Regions from separate parts of the Corynebacterium hesseae genome, predicted to be linked through region 3. Evidence: predicted binding sites of a transcription regulator. Region 3 holds the regulator's gene; each other region holds the start of a gene.
The links. Region 3 encodes LexA, which represses DNA repair genes until DNA is damaged. Its sites were predicted from a motif close to CGAACANNTGTTCG; they were not measured.
Positions count from the first base shown of each region.

Region 1 (7,590 bases), 1.1 Mb from region 3:
GCCGCATCCCCATCCTCGGTATCTGCTTGGGCTTCCAGGCGCTCCTTGATCACTTCGGCGGCACCGTCGAGCCCTGCGGCCCAGTCCACGGCTCCTCCGTACCCATAACGCTGACCGACGCCGGCGCCAGCCACCCTCTCTTTCAGGGTCTCACCACCGATTCCGAGCCCGATAACCCGAACTATGTTGGCCGCCTCGTCCCCGTTGCGCGTTACCACTCCTTAGGCTGCGCGAACGTTCCCGCCCAAATGCGCAGTCTCGCCGAGACCGAGACCGCCATTGGTCCCGTCATCATGGCCGCAGAAACACTCGACGGCATGGCTCTCGGCCTCCAGTTCCACCCAGAATCACTCCTCACGCCGACGGGACCGATCATGATCGAGCGGTGTATTAATCAACTTTCTGTTCACCCCACCATTGAAGGATCCAAGTAATGACTGATAATAAGGCATTGACGACATTGCAAGCTTTCCTCGACATCCAAGAGCCGACCCTGGAGCAAGCCATCGAGGTCTTCACCCCACTGACGGTAGGGGAGTATGACGATATCCATATCGCCGCTCTCCTGACCCACATCCGCACCCGCGGAGAGACCTTCGCTGATGTCGCCGGCGCGGCACGCGCTTTCATCAAGGCCGGCCGGCCATTCCCTGTCACCGGCAAGGGGCTCATGGACACCGCAGGAACCGGCGGCGATGGCGCTAACACCATCAACGTCACGACCGGCGCTTCCCTCGTCGCCTCCGCGGGCGGAGTCAAGATGGTCAAGCACGGCAACCGCTCTGTCTCCTCCAAGTCTGGCTCAGCCGACGTCCTGGAAGCCCTCGGCATCCCGCTTGATCTCGACCCAGACCGCGCAGTCCGCCAGCTCGAGGCATCCAATTTCACCTTCCTCTTTGCACCGGCCTACAACCCGGCCGTCGCCCACGTGCAACCGGTGCGCAAGGGCCTCGGCGTCTCCACTCTCTTCAACACCATGGGCCCGCTCCTGAGCCCCGGCCGCCCGGAGTTCCAAATCATGGGCATAGCCAACCCCGAGCAAGGCCAGCTCATCGCTGAGGTCTTCAAGGACCTCGGCCGCACCCGCGCGCTCGTGGTCCACGGTGCTGGCACCGATGAGATTGCCGTTCACGGCACCACCCAGGTCTGGGAGCTTCGCGACGGCACCATTAGCCACTACGAGCTCACCCCCGAAGACCTCGGCATTTCCCGCCACGAGTTGACCGACCTTGCCGGCGGCAACGGGGAAGAAAACGCGAAGGCCCTCCGGGCGGTTTTTGCCGGTACGGGCAAGCCGGCCCATCACGACGCGATCGTCGCCACCGCCGGCGCCATGTTCTATCTCAACGGCACAACCGACACCATCCAAGACGGCGTCGCGCACGCCAACCAACTCATCCAGGACGGCACCGTGGCCGCATGGCTGAAGAAGCACGAGGAGGCGAACTATGGCTCTGCCGACCGTGCTTGAGGGGATCGTCGCCAAGCGCCGCACGCACCTACCAGCCATCCGTGAGCGCCTCGCCCACGTGGACCTCACGACTCTCCCGCGCTCTGAGCGTTCCTTCTACGACGCGCTCAACGGGACCAACCGTTTCATCATGGAATGCAAGTCCGCGTCCCCGTCGCTCGGCCTCATCCGTGAGCATTATGAACCGGGAGCCATCGCCCGCGTGTATTCGCGCTACGCCTCGGCCATCTCTGTCCTCTGTGAACCGGACCGTTTCGGTGGTGACTATGACCATTTGCAAACCGTGGCGCTGTCCACGCACCTGCCGGTCTTGTGCAAAGACTTCATTATCGATCCGATCCAGGTGTATGCCGCGCGTTACTTTGGCGCCGACGCCATTTTGCTCATGATGTCCAGCGTCGATGATGAGACTTATGCAGAGCTCAAACATCTAGCAGATTCCCTTGGGCTCGACGTTCTCACTGAGGCGATCACTGAGGACGAGGTCGACCGCGCCACCGCCTTTGGCGTGGACGTCATTGGCATTAACAACCGCAACCTCCACGACCTCAGCATCGATCTCACCCGCTCCGAGCGCCTGTCTCGCTTTGTACCCTCCGGCAAAGTTATGGTTTCGGAATCCGGCATCCGCAACAACCAGACTGTGCGCCGCCTTGGGTCTCATGCCAACGCATTCCTTGTTGGCTCCCAACTCACGGGTACGCCTGATATCGATCGTGCTGCACGCGAGCTTGTCTATGGTCACAATAAGGTCTGCGGACTTACGGCGTGGTCTGCAGCTCAGGCCGCCCGCGCCGCCGGCGCAGTCTACGGAGGACTCATCTTCGAAGAGGCATCGCCGCGCAGTGTTTCACGTGAAACCGCGCTCGACATCATCGCCCACGAACCCGATCTCAGCTACGTCGCGGTCTCTCGCCGCACCACTGGCTGGGAAGAGCTCGCTTTCGACGGCATTGCCGCCCTACAGATCCATGCCCCTTACCAGGGGAGCACGGAGGCCGAGCTCCAACTCATTGAGTCCGTCCGCGCTGTAGCGGGGGACCGGCAGATATGGCGCGCCATCGATATGACGGCGCCACACGGCCCGGTGCTCGCCTCTGCGCTTGCCGACGCCTCCGACATGCTCATCCTCGATGCTGGCGCCGGCGGCACGGGTAGCTCCTTCGATTGGTCAACAATTCCCGACAACGTCAAAGATAAGGCACTTCTCGCGGGTGGCCTTAAACCCGAGAACCTTCGCGATGCGCTTCGCGTCGGCACAGCCGGACTGGACATCAACTCCGGCGTGGAGGTAGACGGCAGGAAGGACACCGCGCTCATCGCTACGGCCTTCAACACCATTCGTCACTTTACGTATTAGCCCATAGCCCAAACCCTACCCAAAGGAACACCATGACTAACCCACAGGACGCCAGGGAAACCCTCCTTCCCGCGTATTTCGGCGAGTTCGGCGGACAATTTGTTCCCGAGTCTCTCATTCCCGCACTCGACCAACTCGAGAAGGCCTTCGTCGAAGCGCAAAACGATCCCGCCTTCCGCAAAGAACTGTCCGGCTATCTTCGTGACTACCTTGGCCGTCCCACCCCTCTCACCGAGGCGACCAAGCTCGGTGGAAAGGCACGTATTTTCCTCAAGAGGGAGGACCTCGTCCACGGCGGCGCCCACAAGACCAACCAGGTGATTGGCCAAGCGCTCTTGGCCAAGCGCATGGGAAAGACCCGCATTATCGCTGAGACCGGCGCGGGCCAGCACGGGACCGCGACTGCGCTCGCCTGCGCGCTGCTCGATCTTGAGTGCGTCATCTACATGGGCGCTAAAGACGTCGAGAGGCAACAGCCCAATGTCTACCGCATGGAGCTCATGGGCGCGAAGGTCATTCCCGTGGACTCCGGATCTGGCACCCTCAAAGATGCCGTTAATGAGGCGCTGCGCGATTGGACCGCAACGTTCCACGAATCCCACTACCTGCTCGGCACCGCTGCCGGCCCCCATCCTTTCCCCACGATTGTCCGCGAGTTCCACAGGGTGATTTCCGAGGAAGCCAAGGCCCAAATGCTTCAGCGCACGGGCGGGCTTCCCGACGTGGTCGTCGCCTGCGTCGGCGGCGGCTCCAATGCCATCGGCATGTTCGCGGATTTCATCGACGAGGAGTCGGTCGAGCTCGTCGGCGCCGAGCCTGGGGGAGAGGGCCTCGATTCCGGACACCACGGTGCCACGATCAACAATGGCACCATCGGAATTCTCCACGGCGCCCGCTCCTACCTCATGCGCAATGCCGACGGTCAAGTTGAGGAGTCCTATTCCATCTCCGCTGGCCTCGATTACCCCGGCGTCGGTCCACAGCATGCTCACCTGGCGCAGACGGGCCGCGCCACCTATGTCGGCATCACCGACGCGGAGGCACTTGAAGCGTTCCAAATCCTTAGCCGCCGCGAGGGCATCATTCCCGCCCTTGAATCCTCACACGCCCTGGCCTATGCGCTTAAGCGCAAAGATGAGGACATCACCATTATCGTTTCCCTTTCCGGGCGCGGCGACAAAGACATCGACCACGTCCGCCGCACCCTCGACGCGCACCCCGAATTCAAGATCACGGAGGACAAGTAATGAGCCGATACGAGAAACTCTTCTCCAACCTTGCCGCCCGCAATGAAGGGGCCTTCGTTCCCTTCATCATGTTGAGCGACCCCGACCCGGACACTGCCCTCGACATCGTTCGCGCGGCCGTCGCCGGCGGGGCCGACGCACTCGAGCTCGGCGTCCCCTTTTCGGACCCTGTTGCCGATGGTCCCACCATTCAGGCCTCACACATCCGCGCGCTTGAAGGAGGGGCAACGGTTGATTCCGCCATCGCCCAAATCCGCCAGATTCGAGCCGAATTCCCAGACCTTCCGATTGGCATGCTCATCTATGGCAATGTTCCCTTCACTCGTGGGTTGGAGACCTTCTACTCCGAGTTTCAAGAAGCGGGTGCTGATAGCATCTTGCTTCCCGATGTCCCCGTCCGCGAAGGCGCACCTTTCGTCGCCGCCGCCGACAAGGCCGGCATTGACCCGATCTTCATCGCCCCGGCACAAGCCTCGGAGCAGACCCTCCAGGGCGTGGCTCAATACTCGAGGGGCTACATTTACGCAATCTCGCGCGATGGCGTCACCGGCACCGAGAAGGAATCGGAAACCCGCGGGCTCGTTGATGTAGTGAACAACGTGAAACGCTTCGGCGGGGCACCGATTCTCCTTGGCTTCGGAATCTCAACCCCTCAGCATGTCGCCGATGCCATCTCCGCTGGCGCAGCTGGGGCCATCACCGGATCTGCTTTAACGAAGATTGTCGACGCTCACCTCGACGAGAACAACAAGCCCACCGACGGACTCGCCTCTGCAGTCACCGACTTCGTATCCAAGATGAAGGCTGCTACCAAGCGTGCCGTTGGCTAAGCGCTTTCCCGAACAATCCTGACCCACCTCAGCCTCTTCCATCACGTCGTGCGCCACCACGCATCACGATGGAAGGGGTCGTTTCACGTGAAACAGCGCGTGTTCCATATGCACAAGCCCATCGGCTACCGTCGTTGTAGCCAGCAATCACTAATAATGCCGCCTTCTGTGCCTTCCAAAGCCTCCTTAATTCCCTAATCCCCAACAGCGATAGTCTCTTGGCCCTCAGAAGGGGACATCATCGGATGCGTTCGAGTAGCGATCCGCCGGGTCCGTCCTGTCGAAGACTTCGACCAACTCTCCGCCATCAAGCTCAACCTTCAAGGCTTTGGCCTCTTCGTGCATCTTCCGCCGGTGAGCAATGACATCTTCCGCGACGGTTCGTGCCCACACCTTAGACGCCGGGGCCAGAGGACCGGTTGCTTCAGTCACCGCCCAGGTGCCGTCCTCAAACAACCAGACAACATCACCAGTAACTGGGTCCAGGATATAGAAAGCCCGTCCGTCAGTTTTCATGTTGTGGTGGTGCTGGCAAAGGGCAACCAAATTAGACGGGTGCGTAGGGCCACCATCGGCATAGTTAATCCTGTGGTCCAATTGGCATGTCCACGCCGGTCGATTACAGCCAGGCGCCCGACAGGTCCCGTCGCGCCCCTCGACATACTTTCGCGTGACATCTGAGGGCTGGTAGCCTTCGCACGGTTCTGGTGCTTCACTAAAGTCTCTCGTCACAGTCCTCGACGCTGGGACTCCTTCACCGGTCCAGCCGTGTCCCTGAACAAAGACCGGCGCTCCCTCCACGTCAGTGGCTTTGAATTCATGCACAACGACTTTTCCAGCCTCCGGCTGAATCTTGCCCGTAATGAGGAGAACTAAGGCATCCGCCATTGAGACGTCATGCTCCTTTGCGGCCAGCTTGATTGTCTCGTGGATTACGACGCCGACGTTACTATCGACCTCTAACTCGATCGAGGCACGTTCTCCCCGGGTGAGGAGTGAATACCGATTCTTCTTCCGCTTATCCCGGAACGCGATTGAATCATCCAAGACCTTAGCAATGTCGCGTACCTTGCGCCGAATCTTTTCTGCGCTGGGAAAGACCTGGTTGGGTTTAGTCGGTGTTAGCCACGCCGCCAATTGACTATCGATCTCTGAGATAACTGAAGCAATAGGGTTGCCCAGCTTTGCCAGTACTTGATCAATAGCAACCAAGGCTTGCATATCGAGTACGTATTCAGAGTCTTGCATCGCCTTCACCTTCGGCAATTCACTGAGACGAATAAGCCCCATGACATTCCGCGCCACATGTGCCGGAGACTTTCCCGTCTTTTGACCAAGGGTCATAAATGCAGTGTCTGAATCTGCGTCGAGCGGTGGCTGGACACGTGACCAAAACTCATACTCTATTCTTCGCATGAGTTGACCCGCCATACATTCTGGATCATGCGGGTTTGAGTGAGAAAAATACGCAGTAGGTACCGAGGTTGAAGAATTTGTTGTGATTCCCATGGGGAGCTGCATCCCTAAATTAGCCGGATAATTGCTTCCCCCACTCCCACCTTTAGAATACATGTTCTAAGCTCGTCCCACAAGAGTCATCTCGGTTTTCGTCGGAGTTTTTGGGAGCTCCTTGCACGACCGAGCGGCCCGCGACGTCGGCAACCAGGCATACAAAAATCCCCCTCCCGCGGCCAACTTTCCAGTTGATTGGTCTAGACGTATAGACCAGAAATGGAACGCAAGCTAGGGGAGGGGGAAGCTTTCAGGGTTTCACGTGAAACCTAAGCTTGAAACCTAAGCTCTGCTGAGCTCCTCGTCGGCAGCAGAGGCGTCGGCCTCGGCCTCCAACCCATCAATTTTATTGCGAGCGAAACGGTCAACAATCATGGCGATAGCGCCGTCGCCAGTAACGTTCGCGGCCGTACCCACGGAATCGATAGCGATGTAAGCGGCAATCATCAGTGCCACCATCGAATCATCAAAGCCCATATTGGATTGCAACAGACCAACGGCAACCATCACGGCACCGCCCGGAACACCGGGGGCCGCGATCATCATGATTCCAAGAAGCAGGATGAAGCCCAAGGCCTTACCCAAATCTGCTTCCATACCATCAGCCATGTACACAATCGCGAAGGCGTACAACGTCAGCTTGATCATCGAACCAGAAAGGTGGATGGTCGCACAGAGGGGGATAACGAAGCCAGCAACGGGCTTGGAAATGCCGTTCTTCAACGCGGCGTCCAACGTCACCGGAATCGTCGCCGCCGAAGAGGAAGTACCCAACGCGGTGAAGTAGGCCGGTGTCATGTTCTTCAATGCGCGGAATGGATTCTTACCCGCAATTGCGCCGGCGATGATGTATTGAAGCACGAGGTAAACCAGCGTCATGAGGACCGCAAGCAAAAGAACCTTGGCGAAGGCAACCAGCACCGTCCCGATGTTGCCATTCATGCCCAAGGAGAGGAACATGCCAAAGATATAGAACGGCAGGAGGGGAATCACAAAGCCCCAGATCACCTTGATGACGACGTTCTCAAATTCTTTAGTAATCGCGTAAAGATTGTCGGATTTCACAGTGGTCATCGCCACGCCAACGCAGAAGGACAACAGCAGCGCCGTCATAACTTCGAATGGAGCCGGCATCTCAACGGTGAAGTAGGGCTCGAGCGCTCCGGCATC
Region 1 is NZ_CP137211.1:2,718,439-2,726,028, forward strand. Features, by position in the region: gene R3O64_RS12680 (anthranilate synthase component II) at 1-434, shown strand, start outside; gene trpD (anthranilate phosphoribosyltransferase) at 434-1,471, shown strand; gene trpCF (bifunctional indole-3-glycerol-phosphate synthase TrpC/phosphoribosylanthranilate isomerase TrpF) at 1,449-2,831, shown strand; gene trpB (tryptophan synthase subunit beta) at 2,864-4,078, shown strand; gene trpA (tryptophan synthase subunit alpha) at 4,078-4,908, shown strand; gene R3O64_RS12705 (HNH endonuclease signature motif containing protein) at 5,134-6,252, opposite strand; gene R3O64_RS12710 (dicarboxylate/amino acid:cation symporter) at 6,703-7,590, opposite strand, start outside.
Region 1: a site for LexA is predicted at 6,472-6,485, ahead of R3O64_RS12705 (HNH endonuclease signature motif containing protein). Genes of this name have one in related genera too.

Region 2 (7,590 bases), 1.2 Mb from region 3:
TGCAGCACCGAGCGGTTTTCCATGCGCGCCCATTCCACGGGCACGACATCCGCAATTGGCCGGTCGCACAGCACCATGCCGCCGGAGTGAATGCCCAGGTGGCGCGGCTGCCCTATAAACTGCTCGGCCAAGGATTCAACGTCCGAAGGCGCGGGCGCGATCCCCTTCGACCAGGCATCGGCCGAACCCTGCGGGTAGCCCAACGCGCGGGCGGCATCCCGCAGCGCGCCTTTGCGGCGGTACGTAATCACGTTGGCCACCTGCGCGGCGCGCTCGCGGCCGTGCTTGGCATAGACGTACTGAATGACCTCCTCGCGCCGCCCCGATTCAATATCGATGTCAATATCCGGCGGGCCATCGCGGTCCGGGGATAGGAAGCGCTCAAAAAGTAGGCCCGCGGAAATCGGCTCCGCATTCGTAATCCCCAGCGCGAAACACACCGCCGAATTCGCCGCCGATCCGCGCCCCTGGCACAGGATATTCCCCCGTTTACAAAAGTCCACGAGGTCACACACGATGAGGAAGTAGCCGGGAAAGCCCAGCTGCTTGACGACGCCCAGCTCATACCGCATCTGCTCCCACGCCCGCTCCCGAATCTCCTTAGGCCGCGTGGCATAGCGCGCTGCCGCGCGCTCGAAGGTGAGGTGTTCTAGCCAGGACATCTCGGTATGGCCTTCCGGCACGTCGAAATCAGGCAGGTTTGGGGCCAGCGCCTCCCAGGTGAAGCTGCATTCCTCAAGGACGCGGACGGTCTCCGCAATAAGCTCGGGGCGCTCAGGAAGCAGGCGCGCCATCTGTTCCCCAGAACGCAGCCAGGACGAGCCCATGGGGTGGGAGTTGGGGGAGGCGTCGGCAAGCGCGAGGCGTCTAGACAAGGCTTGTTTGGCCCCGGCTAACCGCGCGTGTTCCCGTGTGGCGGCAGCCGGGTGGGCGGAAGCGATGGCGCGCGGAACCGGCAAGGAATCCAGCAGTAGGTGGTGGTCCGCATCCTCTGGGAGCTGGGTACATGCGTACTCCAGAACCATGCTGTCTATTTTTATTCCATCGACCAGATGATCGAAATGCTCCGACCACTCCCAGCCCACCAGGAAGAGGCACTCATCCTGCAGCAGCGCACCAATCTCCGGCAATGAAGGATAGGACACGACCCCCTTCTCCCCCGCCTCCATGTGGGCGCGGGCGATGAGCCGGGATAGACGCCGATAGCCCTCCGGGGTGCGCGCCAGAACGGTCAGCGGGGCCGGGTCGAGACTGAGCTCCGCGCCAAAGACGGCGGACAGCCCCACCTTGGCGGCGGCCTCCGCAAATTTCATGAGGCCATAGAATCCATCCCTATCTACCAGTGCAATCCCCCGCAAGCCCAGCTCGACGGCGCGCGCCACCAGCTCCTCCGGCTCGGAGGCGCCGTGGAGGAAGCTATACGAGCTCACCGCATGCAGCTCCGCGAAAGGCACGGCGGAATGCCCGGCCTCCGGCTCCTCCGCCGCCCCCGGAAGGTGGTTCACCGGTACCGGGATGGGCCCCGGACGGCCCGAGAGAATCCTCTCCACCCGGGACCACGGCAGCGCCTCACCCCCATTGAATCTCATAGCCCCACACACTATATTCGAACACGTATTCCAGTCAAGGTTTTCGTTGAACGAATACTCGGATAGACAAAGCGGTTCAATCGTTGCTAGTTTTTCGTGCAGTGCATACTCCTGCGGTGATACGACTTGCCGCACAAACCAAGAAGGGACACTAGGAACCCACTATGAGCATCCGTCGCGTACTTGCCGCCACCTCGGCAGCCGTCATCGCCGCAACCGGCCTGGTTGCGTGCTCCTCGGACTCCGCCGAGTCCGAGAACTCCGGTGAGGCCATTACCAAGGACTCCACCATCACCATCGGCACCACCGACGCCAACATGGAAGAGTGGGCCGTATTCCAGGACCTGGCCAAGGAGGCCGGCTTCGACGTCAAGCTGGAAAACTTCGCCGACTACAACACCCCGAACCAGGCTCTGGACCAAGGCAAGCTGACGACCAACAAGTTCCAGCACCTGAAGTTCCTGGCTGAATACAACAAGGGCAACGGCACCGACCTCGTCCCGCTGGCAGCTACCGAGATCTACCCGCTGGCCATCTACTGGAAGGACCACAAGGACCTCGGTGACGTCGAGGGCCAGGAAGTCGCCATCCCGAACGACTCCACCAACCAGGGCCGCGCCATCGGCCTGCTGGTCCAGGAAGGCCTGGTCACCCTCAAGGAGGGCAGCCCGCTGACCCCGACCCCGCTGGACATCGATGAGAAGAAGTCCAAGGTCAAGGTCACCCCGGTGGACGCCGCCCAGACCCCGGCCGCCTACGGTGAGGGCAAGCCTGCCGTTATCAACAACTCCTTCCTCGAGCGCGCCGGCATTGACCCGCAGTCTGCCGTTGCTCAGGATGACCCGGACTCCACCGAGGCCGAGCCTTACATCAACGTCTGGGCCGTGCGTGCCGACGACGCCGATAACGAAACCCTCCACGAGCTGGCCAAGCTGTGGAAGGACCAGAAGGTCACCGACGCGGTCCTGAAGTCCTCCGGCGACACCGCCGTGGCCGTGGACCGCTCCCAGGAGGAGCTCCAGGAGATTCTGGACCGCCTCGAGGAGCAGGTTTAAGCAGCCTTCACTGACTAACTAGCAAAGGACGAATCATGCGCATCCGCCGTCTCGTAGCAGCCGCTGTAGCTAGCCTCGCTGCCGCTACCAGCTTGGTCGCCTGCTCGTCTGCAAGCTCCGATTTCGCCGCTGGTACCGCCGAGGATCCCATCATCATCGGCACCACCGACGCCGAGCTTCCGGAGTGGGGCGTGCTCAAAGAACTCGCTGCTCAAGAAGGCATCGAGATCGAGATGAAGAGCTTTACCGACTACGCCACCCCCAACCAGTCATTGGCTGAGGGGAGCACGGACACCAACAAGTTCCAACACTTAAAGTTCCTCGCCGAGTACAACGTGGGCAACGGCACGAACCTTGTCCCGGTTGCGTCCACGCAGGTCTACCCCCATGCCTCTGTTCTGGAAGGGCCACGACAGCATCGACGGCATCGAGGGGCAGGACATCGCCATTCCGAATGACGCCACGAACCAGGGCCGCGCCATCAACCTGCTGGCAGCCAACGGTTTGCTGAAGCTCAAGGAAGAGGACAAGCTCACCCCGGATCCCGCCGATATCGACGAGTCCGCTTCCAAGGTGACCATCACCCCGGTCGATGCCTCCCAGACTCCGTCCGCCTTCGGCGAAGGCAAGCCTGCCATCATCACCAACTCCTTCTTCAAGCGTGCGGGTATCAACCCGGCCGACGCCGTGCTTTACGACGACCCGGAAAACCCCAACGCCGACCCGAAGATCCTGTTCGACCCCTACGTCAACGTATGGGCTGTGCAGGAAAAGGACAAGGACAATGAGAAGGTCAAGAAGCTAGCTGAACTCTACCTCTCTGATGAGGTGAAGGCCGCGGTGCAAGACACCACGGGTGGCACCACCATCTTCGTGGACAAACCACAGTCAGAGCTTCAGAAGATTCTGGAGCGCTTGGAAGAGGAAGCCTCCTCTAGCTAAGCGAATCTCCCTCACCCCCGCGCTCACGCTCGTTTGCGTGACCCGGGGGATTTTGCCCGTTACTCCCTGCTTATTCACTACACGGACACGTACAAAGGAAAACCACGTGACTGAACACACTGGCGCCCACCAGGGCACCCGGATTGAATTCCGCAACATCACCAAAGTCTTTAAGAACAAGAAAACCACCACCACCGCACTCGATAATGTCTCCCTGACCGTCGAGCCCGGCGAGATCATCGGCATCATCGGCTTCTCCGGCGCGGGCAAGTCCACGCTGGTGCGCATGATCAACGGCCTCGATAAGCCGACCTCAGGACAGCTGCTTCTCGACGGCACCGATGTCGTTCCCCTGCCCGAGTCCAAGCTGCGCGGCATCCGCCGCAACATCGGCATGATCTTCCAGCAGTTCAACCTCATGTCCTCCCGCACCGCGGCGGGCAACATTGAGTACCCGCTGAAGCTGCAGGGCGTCGAGAAGCAAGAGCGTAAGCAGCGCGTCCAGGAACTGCTGGAATTCGTCGGCCTGGCGGACAAGGGCGATAACTACCCGGAGCAGCTCTCCGGCGGCCAGAAGCAGCGCGTCGGTATCGCCCGCGCCCTGGCTAATAACCCTTCCCTGCTGCTGGCGGATGAAGCCACCTCAGCGCTCGACCCCACCACCACCCATGAGGTTCTCGACCTTCTGCGCAAGGTCAACCGCGATTTCGGCATCACCATCGTGGTCATTACCCACGAGATGGACGTCGTGCGCTCCATCGCAGACAAGGTCGCCGTCATGGAAGGCGGCCACGTTATTGAGTCGGGCAGCGTCTATGAGGTCTTTTCCAATCCGCAGACCAAGGTGGCGGAGAAGTTCGTGGCCACCTCGCTGCGCAACACACCGGACGTCGTCGAGGCCGATGATCTCTTGGCCCACGAGGGCCGCCTGTTCACCATCAACCTGACAGAGAAGTCCGGATTCTTCGATGCTGCGGGCAAGCTCGCGGACGAGGGCGTATCCATCGCCGTGGTCCACGGTGGCATCACCACCTTGCAAAAGCACTCCTTTGGCAAGATCACCGTCCGTCTCAACGGCCCGGACGCCGCCATCGAAGACTTCTACGCACACATGCAACGCACCACCGAGATTGAGGAGATCCAACGATGAACGTCACCTACCTCGCGCAGGCCAATTGGGACCGACTGGGCAGCACGCTTGTCGACGCCATCAAGGACACCCTCATCATGGTCGCCACGACCCTGGTGCTCGCCGGCATCATCGGCCTCGTGCTGGGCATCCTGCTCTACACCACGCGCCCGGGCGGCATCCTGCAGAACAAGCCCATCCACTTCGTCATCAACATTCTGGTGAACTTCATTCGCCCGATTCCGTTCATCATCCTGCTGGCCTTTGTCCAGCCGCTGACGGTGGCGGTGCTGGGAAGCTCCATCGGCCGTGAACCGGCCACGTTCGTCATGGTGATTGCGGCTACCTTCGCGGTGGCGCGCATCGTGGAGCAGAACCTCGTGGCGCTGGATCCGGGCGTGATTGAGGCGGCCCGCGCGATGGGCGCTTCGCCGTGGAAGATCATCACCACGGTCATCATTCCGGAGGCGCTGGGCCCGCTGGTGCTGGGCTACACCTTCCTGTTCATCGGCATCGTCGATATGTCCGCGATGGCGGGCTACGTCGGCGGCGGTGGCCTGGGTGACTTCGCTATTGTCTACGGCTACCGCGCCTTCGAGTGGGAAGTCACCGTGGTGGCAACCCTCATCATTATCGTGCTGGTGCAGGCAGCGCAGTTCTTCGGCAACTGGCTCTCGGCCAAGATTATGCGCCGCTAACCACGCCAACCCCTATCTATACGCTGCGCTTTTCGACGCGACGCGCGACGTAGATTCGAGAGGTCTTCGGTTTGTCTCCGCAGGAGGAGACAACGCCGGAGGCCTCTTTTTCTTCCAGCTCCACGTCCCATGCGCGGCCGTCGCGGTGTCGCACAGCGGCAGTACCTGCCGCTGCGGTATCTGTCGCGTCGACGGTGAGGTCGCCGTAGTGGAGGGTCTCGGAGGCGTCGAGAAGCTGGCGTGCCACCGCGAGCTCCGCTACCTGGCCCCGGGGCGTGGTGAGGCCGGAACCACGGTTGGCGGGGTAGAAATACTCGCCGTGCAGCGCCTTGCCCACGAGCTCACGGCCGGCCTCCACGTTGAGGCGGCCAAAGGAATAGCCCCACGGCATCAGCAGCACCGACGGCGCGAAGCGGTGGCCTTTGGTGTGGGAGGTTTCCCACACGGTCTCCTCAAATTCACATGCCAGGGAGGCAGCCAGCGGGCGCCCCTTGATGGCGCAGCAGGCATCGCGCTTGGCGTGGGTGCACACGAGCACCAGCGGCAGGCACGTGCCGGTGGGGTGCTCAAGATCCAGGTCAAGAATGTCCTCTGGGCCGTTCAGGGTGTAATCCTGCACCAGCCCCTCGCGCGCCCACACGACGAAACAACGGAAGTGCCCCGTCCTCCGTTCATGCCCGGCGCGCCCGGGGCGGCGAATGAGTTGCAGGCCCGCCACGCCTTTGAGCTTGGCCTTGAGCTTCGCAGTCAAACCGGGGTCAAAGGTACGTCCGTCAAGCACGTCGCGAGACCACGCCGTGGGCCACTCAAAAAGGACGTACACAGATTCTTGTTTTGCGGTACCGGCCAGGGGCTCGACCTGGACGTCGGAGCAGAAGGTCATGGCGCCATCTTAACTGGCATCACTTTCTTCACAACAATGTGGTTACGATGCTTAGTTCAATGCATATAATTCCCTGCGGTGCCGCTACGCTCGGAATTATGCCGAAACACAATCTCTTGCGCACAGCCGCCCCCGTGGCCGCACTCGTTGTCTCGGGTGCGCTCGTGCTTCAGGGATGCGCTCCGTCTTCCTCCCCGGATGGTAGTACCGGCGACCCCACGAAGACTCTCGACGCCACCCTGTCCGGCGCCTCCACCTCCACGGCTACCGTTACTCCCACTGCCCCCTCCCCCGCCGCACCGGCTGGGCTGACCCCGCTGGGCGACGCCAACCTGGAGATGAAAACCCTCCGCCCACCGGCCCCCTCGGAGCTGGTGGTGACCGATGTCCGCGTGGGTAAGCATGAAGGATTTGACCGCGTGGTCTTCGAGTTCGTCGGGGATGGTTCGCCGGGCTGGTTCATCGATTACACCGATTCCCCCGCCCAGCAGGGCTCCGGCAACCCGATTGCTTATGAAGGCTCCGCCGCGCTCGACGTCAGCATCGACGGCACCGCCTACCCCTTCCAGCTCAACATGGAAGATCCGAATATCGGCACCGTAAACGGCGCCGGTGGCCTAGTTACCCAGGTAGTCAGCGGCGGTACCTTCGAAGCCCGCTCGCAGTTCGTTATCGGGCTTGATGAGCGCCACCCATACTCGGTCCAGGTGCTCAGGGGGCCGACGCGCCTGGTCATCGACATCTTGAATTAAGCCGTTCAGGCATAGGTTGCCTCCACCGACCAGCGCCCGCCTGCCCACACGAGGAGCCAGGCGCGCTGGCCTTTGTCGTTTTCCCCGACGACTTGCAGGCGCGCGCAGCGCTGCGCCGCACCCGCCTCCCACCACCCGGTATCCACGGGCCACGGGCCGGCCCACCCAGTCACCCGGTAGCGGTGCTGACCCCAGCCCAAGCCTGCTGGCTCCCCGGAAAGGAGGGCCTCGGCGGTGACGATGATGTCCTTCGAGGAGACGTCGATAAGCCGAATCCGCGCAGCCGGGTGCGCCAGGCTCGCCGGAAGCGGCGCCGGGATACGCCCCGGCCACGTGCCCTCCGGCTGCGGATCGCGCTGCTCGCCGTAGGGAACGTACTCGATACGCTCGGCCACCCCACGCCCGCCCGCCGGGCGGGGCTGCAGCACGCGGTCCACCCCCAGCTGGGATTGCACCCGCGCGATAACGCGCTTGGCCTGCTCCGCGGATTCGCCCGCGCCCCACAGGAGCCCGTCCCCCGGCGGGGCAACCTCCACTGGTTC
Region 2 is NZ_CP137211.1:477,503-485,092, reverse strand. Features, by position in the region: gene R3O64_RS02400 (error-prone DNA polymerase) at 1-1,589, opposite strand, end outside; gene R3O64_RS02395 (MetQ/NlpA family ABC transporter substrate-binding protein) at 1,754-2,644, shown strand; partial or broken gene R3O64_RS02390 (MetQ/NlpA family ABC transporter substrate-binding protein) at 2,680-3,586, shown strand; gene R3O64_RS02385 (methionine ABC transporter ATP-binding protein) at 3,693-4,736, shown strand; gene R3O64_RS02380 (methionine ABC transporter permease) at 4,733-5,413, shown strand; gene R3O64_RS02375 (sucrase ferredoxin) at 5,430-6,296, opposite strand; gene R3O64_RS02370 (AMIN-like domain-containing (lipo)protein) at 6,395-7,048, shown strand; gene R3O64_RS02365 (DNA polymerase Y family protein) at 7,054-7,590, opposite strand, start outside.
Region 2: a site for LexA is predicted at 1,608-1,621, ahead of R3O64_RS02400 (error-prone DNA polymerase). Genes of this name have one in related genera too.

Region 3 (7,590 bases):
AAGGCCCTTGCTGCGATCCAGGCCGATATCACAGCCGCCCAAGACAAGGTGAGCACCATCGATGCCAACGTGCCGCCGATTACCTACCCCGAGCAGCTTCCCGTCACCGGACGCCGCGACGATATCGCCGCGGCGATCGAAAAGAATCAGGTGGTCATCATCGCTGGTGAAACCGGTTCGGGAAAGACCACACAGATTCCAAAAATCTGCCTGGAACTCGGCCGCGGCCGGCGGGGGCTCATTGGCCATACCCAGCCGCGGCGACTAGCAGCGCGTACCGTCGCCGAGCGCATTGCAGAAGAACTTGATCAGTCGATCGGGGAGACAGTCGGCTATGCCATTCGCTTCGATGACAAAGTCTCCTCCACCACCGCCGTGAAGCTCATGACCGACGGCATCCTGCTGGCAGAGATGCAGCGCGACCGTTTCCTCAATGCCTACGACACGATCATCATCGATGAGGCACACGAGCGCTCACTCAACATCGACTTCCTCTTGGGCTACCTCAAGCGGCTGCTTCCCAAGCGTTCGGATCTGAAGGTCATCATCACCTCAGCAACGATTGATCCCGAGCGCTTCGCCGAACACTTCGCGGACGCTGAGGGCAATCCTGCCCCCATCATCGAGGTCTCCGGGCGCACCTACCCCGTGGAGATCCGCTACCGTCCGCTCGAGGTCGAATCGGGTGGCAAGACCATCGACCTCGATCCTCTCGACGCCCTCTGCGAAGCCATCGAGGAGCTCATGGCCGAAGGCGAAGGAGATATTCTGTGCTTCTTCCCCGGAGAGCGCGATATCCGCGACGCCATGGAGGCCATCGAGGGGCGCCACTGGCGCAACGTGGAGGTCACTCCGCTCTTCGGACGCCTGTCCAACCAGGAACAACATCGCGTCTTCCGCTCGCACCGCGGACGGCGCATCGTGCTCTCCACCAACATTGCTGAGACCTCGTTGACGGTGCCAGGCATTCGCTACGTCGTGGATACGGGAACGGCGCGTATATCGCGCTATTCCACGCGCACCAAGGTGCAGCGCCTCCCCATCGAGCCGATCTCCCAGGCAAGCGCCAACCAGCGCTCGGGCCGCTGTGGCCGCGTTGCGGATGGCATCGCCATCCGCCTGTACAGCGAGCAGGATTTCCTATCCCGCCCGGAGTTTACGGATCCCGAGATTCTGCGCACCAACCTGGCCAGCGTCATCCTACAGATGATTTCGCTGCGCCTTGGGGACATTGCTGACTTCCCCTTCGTCCAAGCCCCTGAGCCGAAGGCCGTACGAGACGGCCTACTTCTTCTGCACGAACTGGGCGCCCTAGAGGGCAAAGAAAAAGACGGACTACCTGTCCTGACCCGAATAGGCCGCGATCTTGCCCGCATCCCCGTAGATCCACGCATGGCCCGCATGCTGGTCGAGGCCAAGACTTCCGGGTGTCTCCACGACGTCATGGTCATCGTTGCTGCCATGACGATCCAAGATGTGCGCGAGCGGCCGAGCGACAAGCAAGCTCAAGCCGACCAGGCACATGCCCGCTTCAAGGATAAAACCTCCGACTTTGTGGCCATGCTCAACCTGTGGGACTTTGTCCAGGAAGCTCGCGATGAGATGAGCGGTAATGCTTTCCGCAAACGGATGAAGGCCGACTTCCTGCACTATATGCGCATCCGCGAGTGGTTCGATCTGGTGCGGCAGCTGCGGGATGTCGCCAAGCAGCTCGGGTGGAAAGCCCAGGAAAGCACAGAGCGTCGCCCCGATGACATCCATATGGCCTTGCTTTCTGGACTGTTGTCTAATATCGGCGCGCGTGATGGCAACTCTAAGGAGTTCATTGGCGCCCGCAATACCCGCTTCCTCGTCTTCCCCGGATCGGCACTGGCAAAGAAACCGCCCGAGTTCGTCATGGCGGCTGAGTTGGTGGAAACGTCGCGCCTGTGGGCGCGCGACGTTGCTGCCATCGACCCAGCATGGGTTGAAAAGCTGGCGAAGGATTTGCTGAAGCACAACTATTCTGACCCGACGTGGTCGCGAAAGCGCGGCTCTGCGGTCGTCACCCAACGCTCGACGCTTTATGGCGTCACTGTTGTCGCCGACCGGACCGTGCCCTATCACCGCGTGGATCCTGAGGCAGCGCGCGATATGTTCATCCGTAACGCGCTAGTCGACGGCGACTGGACCACTCACCACCACTTCTTCCACGACAACAAACGCAAACTCGCCGAGGCCTCCGAATATGAGGAGAAGGCCCGCCGGCGCGGACTCGTCGTGGACGAAGACACTCTCTTCGATTTCTACGATCAGCGCATCCCTGCGTCTGTCACCACCGCCCGGCATTTCGATTCCTGGTGGAAAAAGCAGAAGAACAAACATTCCTTGGACTTCGACCCCGAAGCTCTCCTCGAGGAGGACCACGATGTCACCGAGGATGCCTTCCCCGACCGTTGGTTGAAGGGAAGCATCGACTACGACTTGTCCTACAAGTTCGAGCCGGGAGACCCGCTCGACGGTGTCACACTCATGGTTCCCGTCCCGCTCCTCGCGGGGTTAGATACAGAAGGCTTCGATTGGCTGGTACCGGGCCTACGCCTAGAGCTCGTAACTGAGCTTATTCGCTCGCTGCCGAAGGCTCTTCGACGCACCGTGGTTCCGGCACCCGAGTTCGCTGAACGCGCACTGCCCAAGCTCTTGCCCTATGAGGGCACACTCACCGAGCAACTCGCTGCGGTTTTGCAAGAGATGGGCGGCCAAGGAATCAACGCCGGCGATTTCCGCCCCGACCAGCTCCCTCCGCATCTGCGCATGAACTATGCCGCAGTGGACAAGCGGGGCAAGGTCATCGACTCAGACCGCAACCTGCAGGCTCTAGTCCAACGCCAAGCCGGCCACATTTCCTCCTCGGTCTCACGCGTTGGCCGCGCCGCCGAATCCACTGCGGTCAAGGAATGGACGGAGGATACACTCGGCGCCATCGATGAGGAAGTGGTAACCGTCGTTGATGGACACGAGGTCACCGCCTACCCCGCGCTCGTAGCGACCAAGGACGGCGTGGCGCTCAAGGTCCATCCCACCAAGGCGGCTGCCGACGCCTCCATGATCACCACCACCCTAACCTTGCTGCTCCGGGAAATTACGGTGAATACGCAGCAGATGGTCAAAGGGCTTCCTCTACAGCAGCGGGTAGCCGTCGACTCCTACCCCCACGGCGGGGCGGAAGGACTTGTCAGTGATGCCCGGGTTGCCGCAGTACGCGACATCATGATGGAAAAGGGCGGCCCCGTGCGCACCCCCGGTGACTTCAATGCATTGCTCAACGCGGTCAAACCGGAGGTCCCGGGCAGAGTGCGCCAGGCAGTCGTTGCAATTGCGCCAGGCCTGGCAGAGTATTCCAATCTGGATGCTGAGCTGAAGCACTGGGAGGGGCCGGCCATCGATGATATTCGGGCCCAGCTCAATTTCCTGTTGCCCGCGCACGCCATCACCGTCCACGGAATCCAACATCTGCGCCATTTACCGCGCTATATCCAGGCCGCGCGCATCAGGCTTGAGGAAATGAACGTGGATCCGGACCGCGATGCTGACCGGCAGGCAGACGTCGACGAGGCCAAAGCCTATGTGGCCAATCGGTTGCGTTCCCTGCCTCCTGGCCGCGAAAAGACGCGAGAGGTTAAAGACATCTACTGGATGATTGAGGAACTGCGCGTATCGCTCTTCGCACAACGCCTGGGCACTGCCCACGCGGTGTCTTTGAGGAGAATCCAAAAGGCAGTGGATAAATTACGCTAAAAGCTATCGCGGTCGCGCCGACGCATGAGGCGGATTTCTGATTCAAAGTCGTCGGCGCTTTCAAAAGACTTATACACGGACGCAAAGCGCAGGTAGGCCACTTCATCGAGATCTCGCAGAGGTTCCAGGATGGCAAGGCCGATGTCATTGGCGTTGACTTGCGAGGAGCCGTGACTGCGCACGGTCTCTTCAACTTCTTGAGCGAGCTTCTTCAAAGCATCATCGCTAACGTCGCGCCCCTGGCATGCGCGTTTGACGCCTCGGATCAGCTTGTCGCGACTGAAAGGCTCAGCCAAGCCATTTCGCTTGACTACTGACAAGACTGCCTTCTCGATGGTGGTGAAGCGACCTTTGCACGCGGCGCATTCGCGACGCCGCCGGATCGAGGTTCCGCTGTCGATTACGCGCGAGTCAATAACGCGTGATTGTTCGTTGTGACAGAACGGGCAATACACAGTGCCGTATCCTTCCTTTCGACCAATGCGCACATGCTGCTGGCCCAAGGAATTCTAGCGCGAAGACACGACCGTCGTGGTCGAAGAGGTGCTCGCACTGTCAACCTCACTATCGATACTGAGGCCACCCCATACTGTGCCGATGAATACCGCGGCGCCAAAGACTGCTCCGAGCACATAGTTACCTACGTTCGACCGACTACGACGGCTGCCCGATGTTGCCCCGGCGGCCGAAACCTGGGAATTCACCGGAATTTCTGGACGGCACTGTGTTCTATCGTTTACGGCAAGAGTTCGAACACGAGACGGCCCATATGGAAGGTTGCGCGGGGCATCAGACGTGAGCGACCGAGACTGAGCGGGATCCCAGACCGCCGCTGGCGGCACTAGCACAGTCCGATTGCTAGACTTCTCGAGGGCCACCCCGCGCAGTACAGAGGCATTGTTTAATGCGATAGCCATGACGGTTCCTTTCTAGGTCTTCCTTATTCATTGAGACAATGCCCGAAGTGTACGAACCAAGCCCGACATCTTCGAACATCACCTTCGATCAACCGTTCGATTTGGTGTGTATGTTCGATTTATAGCAGGCCTTCGAATATTTGTCCACACTCGGGCGGCGTTAGTCGAACATTTTTTCTTTCCGTGCTAAAAAGGGAAGCGGAAGTATCACCAGCAGCCCACTCCCACTTATGTCCGGCACGCCAAAGCCGCGCACATCAACTCTGCACATCCCGACAGTTCCTAGGAGCAAGAATGGCCCGCAATCCGAAGCGAAGCGACCACCCTTCCCTCGATTCACTTTCCCCTCGCCAACGCCGCATCTTGGAAGTAATCCATGACGCCGTAATGTTGCGCGGCTATCCGCCAAGCATCCGCGAAATCGGTGACGCAACAGGCCTCCAGTCCACCTCGTCCGTGGCCTATCAGTTAAAGCAGCTGGAAGAGAAGGGCTTCCTTCGCCGCGATCCAAACAAGCCACGAGCTGTTGATGTGCGCCATTTCCCCGGCGCCGACGACCCCAAAAAGCCCGGACGAAAGACCGGGCAGGCAATCGCACCATCGGGAACCTCCACCCCTGACGCACCCGAAGACGCCGCCACCCCAAACTACATTCCTGTTGTGGGCCGCATTGCTGCTGGTTCCCCCATCACCGCCGAGGAGAACATCGACGCCTACTTCCCCATGCCGGGTGAAATCCTAGGCAGCGGCGAACTATATATGCTGCAAGTCGTGGGAGATTCAATGCAGGATGCAGGAATCCTCAACGGGGATTGGGTTATTATTCGCTCGCAGTCTGTTGCAGAAGAAGGCGAGTTCGTAGCCGCACTTTTGGATGGCGAAGAAGCGACCGTGAAGGAATTTCACCGAGATTCCTCCGGTGTATGGCTCCTCCCCCACAATGACGCTTACTCACCCATCAAGGGCGATGAAGCCGAAATCATGGGCAAAGTAGTATCCGTGTTCCGCAAACTCTAGAAACCATCCACCTCAGCGCTCCCTCAGGCCTTCCCCGCTCCACACCAATCACCCACTCGGTGCGGGCGAACCGGACTGGGGGATTGTTTCTTTTTACCCCCTTGTGTGTGTACATGCCCGATTTCGACCGTTTTAGCGTCCGAGATCACACATTCGGATACTTGCAGTACAACCGTAGGTTTTAGTGACTAAGGCACGCGTTCGATGTGAGCTTTTCTTTGTTTAGTTCCGTTTTGTTCGCATTCAGTGGGACAATAGAAGTATCGACACAACATCCGTTGTTCTTTTCGTTCACATGCCCCAGCCCCGTTTTCCTTCACCGGCGGGCGCAGTGACCACCACAGGCAGACTTCATTTGGAGGAACCATGTACGCAGAAGAGCGTCGCCGACAAATTGCGTCATTGACCGCTGTAGAAGGACGAGTCAATGTCACCGAGCTCTCCGAGCGCTTCGATGTCACCGCTGAGACGATTCGCCGCGATCTCGCAGTCTTGGACCGAGAGGGAGTTGTGCACCGAGTTCATGGCGGTGCAGTCGCCTCCCAATCCTTCCAGACCGCCGAATTCACCCTTGATACTCGCCAACGTTCGGCCACGGGCGCCAAAATGGCAATCGCACGCGCCGCACTGGAGCAGCTTCCCGACGGCGGCAGCATCTTTCTCGATGCCGGAACCACCACGAATGCGCTTGCCGATCTCATAGGCCAGCGCTACTCGGCCGGGCAATTCAGCATTGTGTCGAATAGTCTCCCGATCGCTCTTTCACTAGCCAGCAACGGGGTATCTGACGTCCAGCTGCTGGGTGGCACCGTGCGCGCGATTACCCAGGCCGTCGTCGGTGACACTGCGCTTCGCACCATGGCCCTGATGCGTGCCGACGTCGCCTTCATCGGAACCAATGCGCTAACCATTGACCACGGGCTCTCTACGGCCGATTCGCAAGAGGCGGCTATCAAGTCAGCATTCGTCACCAATGCACACCGCGTTGTCGTGCTGTGTGATTCATCGAAGTTGGGCAATGACTACTTGGTCAGCTTTGCATCACTCGATGAGATTGATGTCGTCATTACCGACGCCGCCGCCCCCGATTCCTACGTTGAGGCTCTGCGCGAGCACGGCATCGAAGTGATTGTCGCCGCGGACAAGTAGGCGGTTTCACCAATAGATCAATTCAGCACCCATAGATCAATTCAGGAGGTGTGCACCCCGCATGATGAGGGCGCACACCTCCTGTGCAATTCAGCGCTCTAAGCGGACTGGTATTCCTCCAGCAGCGCAATCACTGCGGCACGAGCGTCCGCTGGGCTTTCGGCGTTGACAGCCGCCTCTGCCATCTTCTGGCACTGCTCAAGGCTGAGCTCAGCCAGCTGCGAACCGACGCCAGCCACCGCAGTCGACGCCGCCGACAGCGAAGTCACACCGAGGCCAGTCAACACGCAGGCAAGCATGGGATCAGCTGCGGCTTCGCCGCAGACGCCAACCGGAACGTTGTTATCGCGCCCCACCACGCAGGTGTGCTGAATCAGGCGAAGGACAGCAGGCTGCCATGGATCGGTCAAGTAGGCCAGCTGCGGCGACAGACGGTCCGCGGCCATGGTGTACTGCGTCAGATCATTGGTACCAATGGACACGAAATCGAGATGCGGCATGATGGTATCCGCCATCAAGGCTGCGGCGGGAACCTCAATCATCGCGCCGGCGGTCAAACCGCGCTCGCGGCACAGACCAGCGAACCATTTCGCTTCCACTGCGGTAGCCACCATCGGCGCCATAACCCACGTCGTAGCCCCATCTCCGCGCTTTTCCGCGGCCTGGGCGATAGCGTCGAGCTGACGAGTCAACAGCGCCTCGTTGTCGCGGGCGATGCGCAAACCACGAA
Region 3 is NZ_CP137211.1:1,640,961-1,648,550, forward strand. Features, by position in the region: gene hrpA (ATP-dependent RNA helicase HrpA) at 1-3,777, shown strand, start outside; gene nrdR (transcriptional regulator NrdR) at 3,774-4,232, opposite strand; gene lexA (transcriptional repressor LexA) at 4,989-5,711, shown strand; gene R3O64_RS07700 (DeoR/GlpR family DNA-binding transcription regulator) at 6,078-6,860, shown strand; gene ptsP (phosphoenolpyruvate--protein phosphotransferase) at 6,959-7,590, opposite strand, start outside.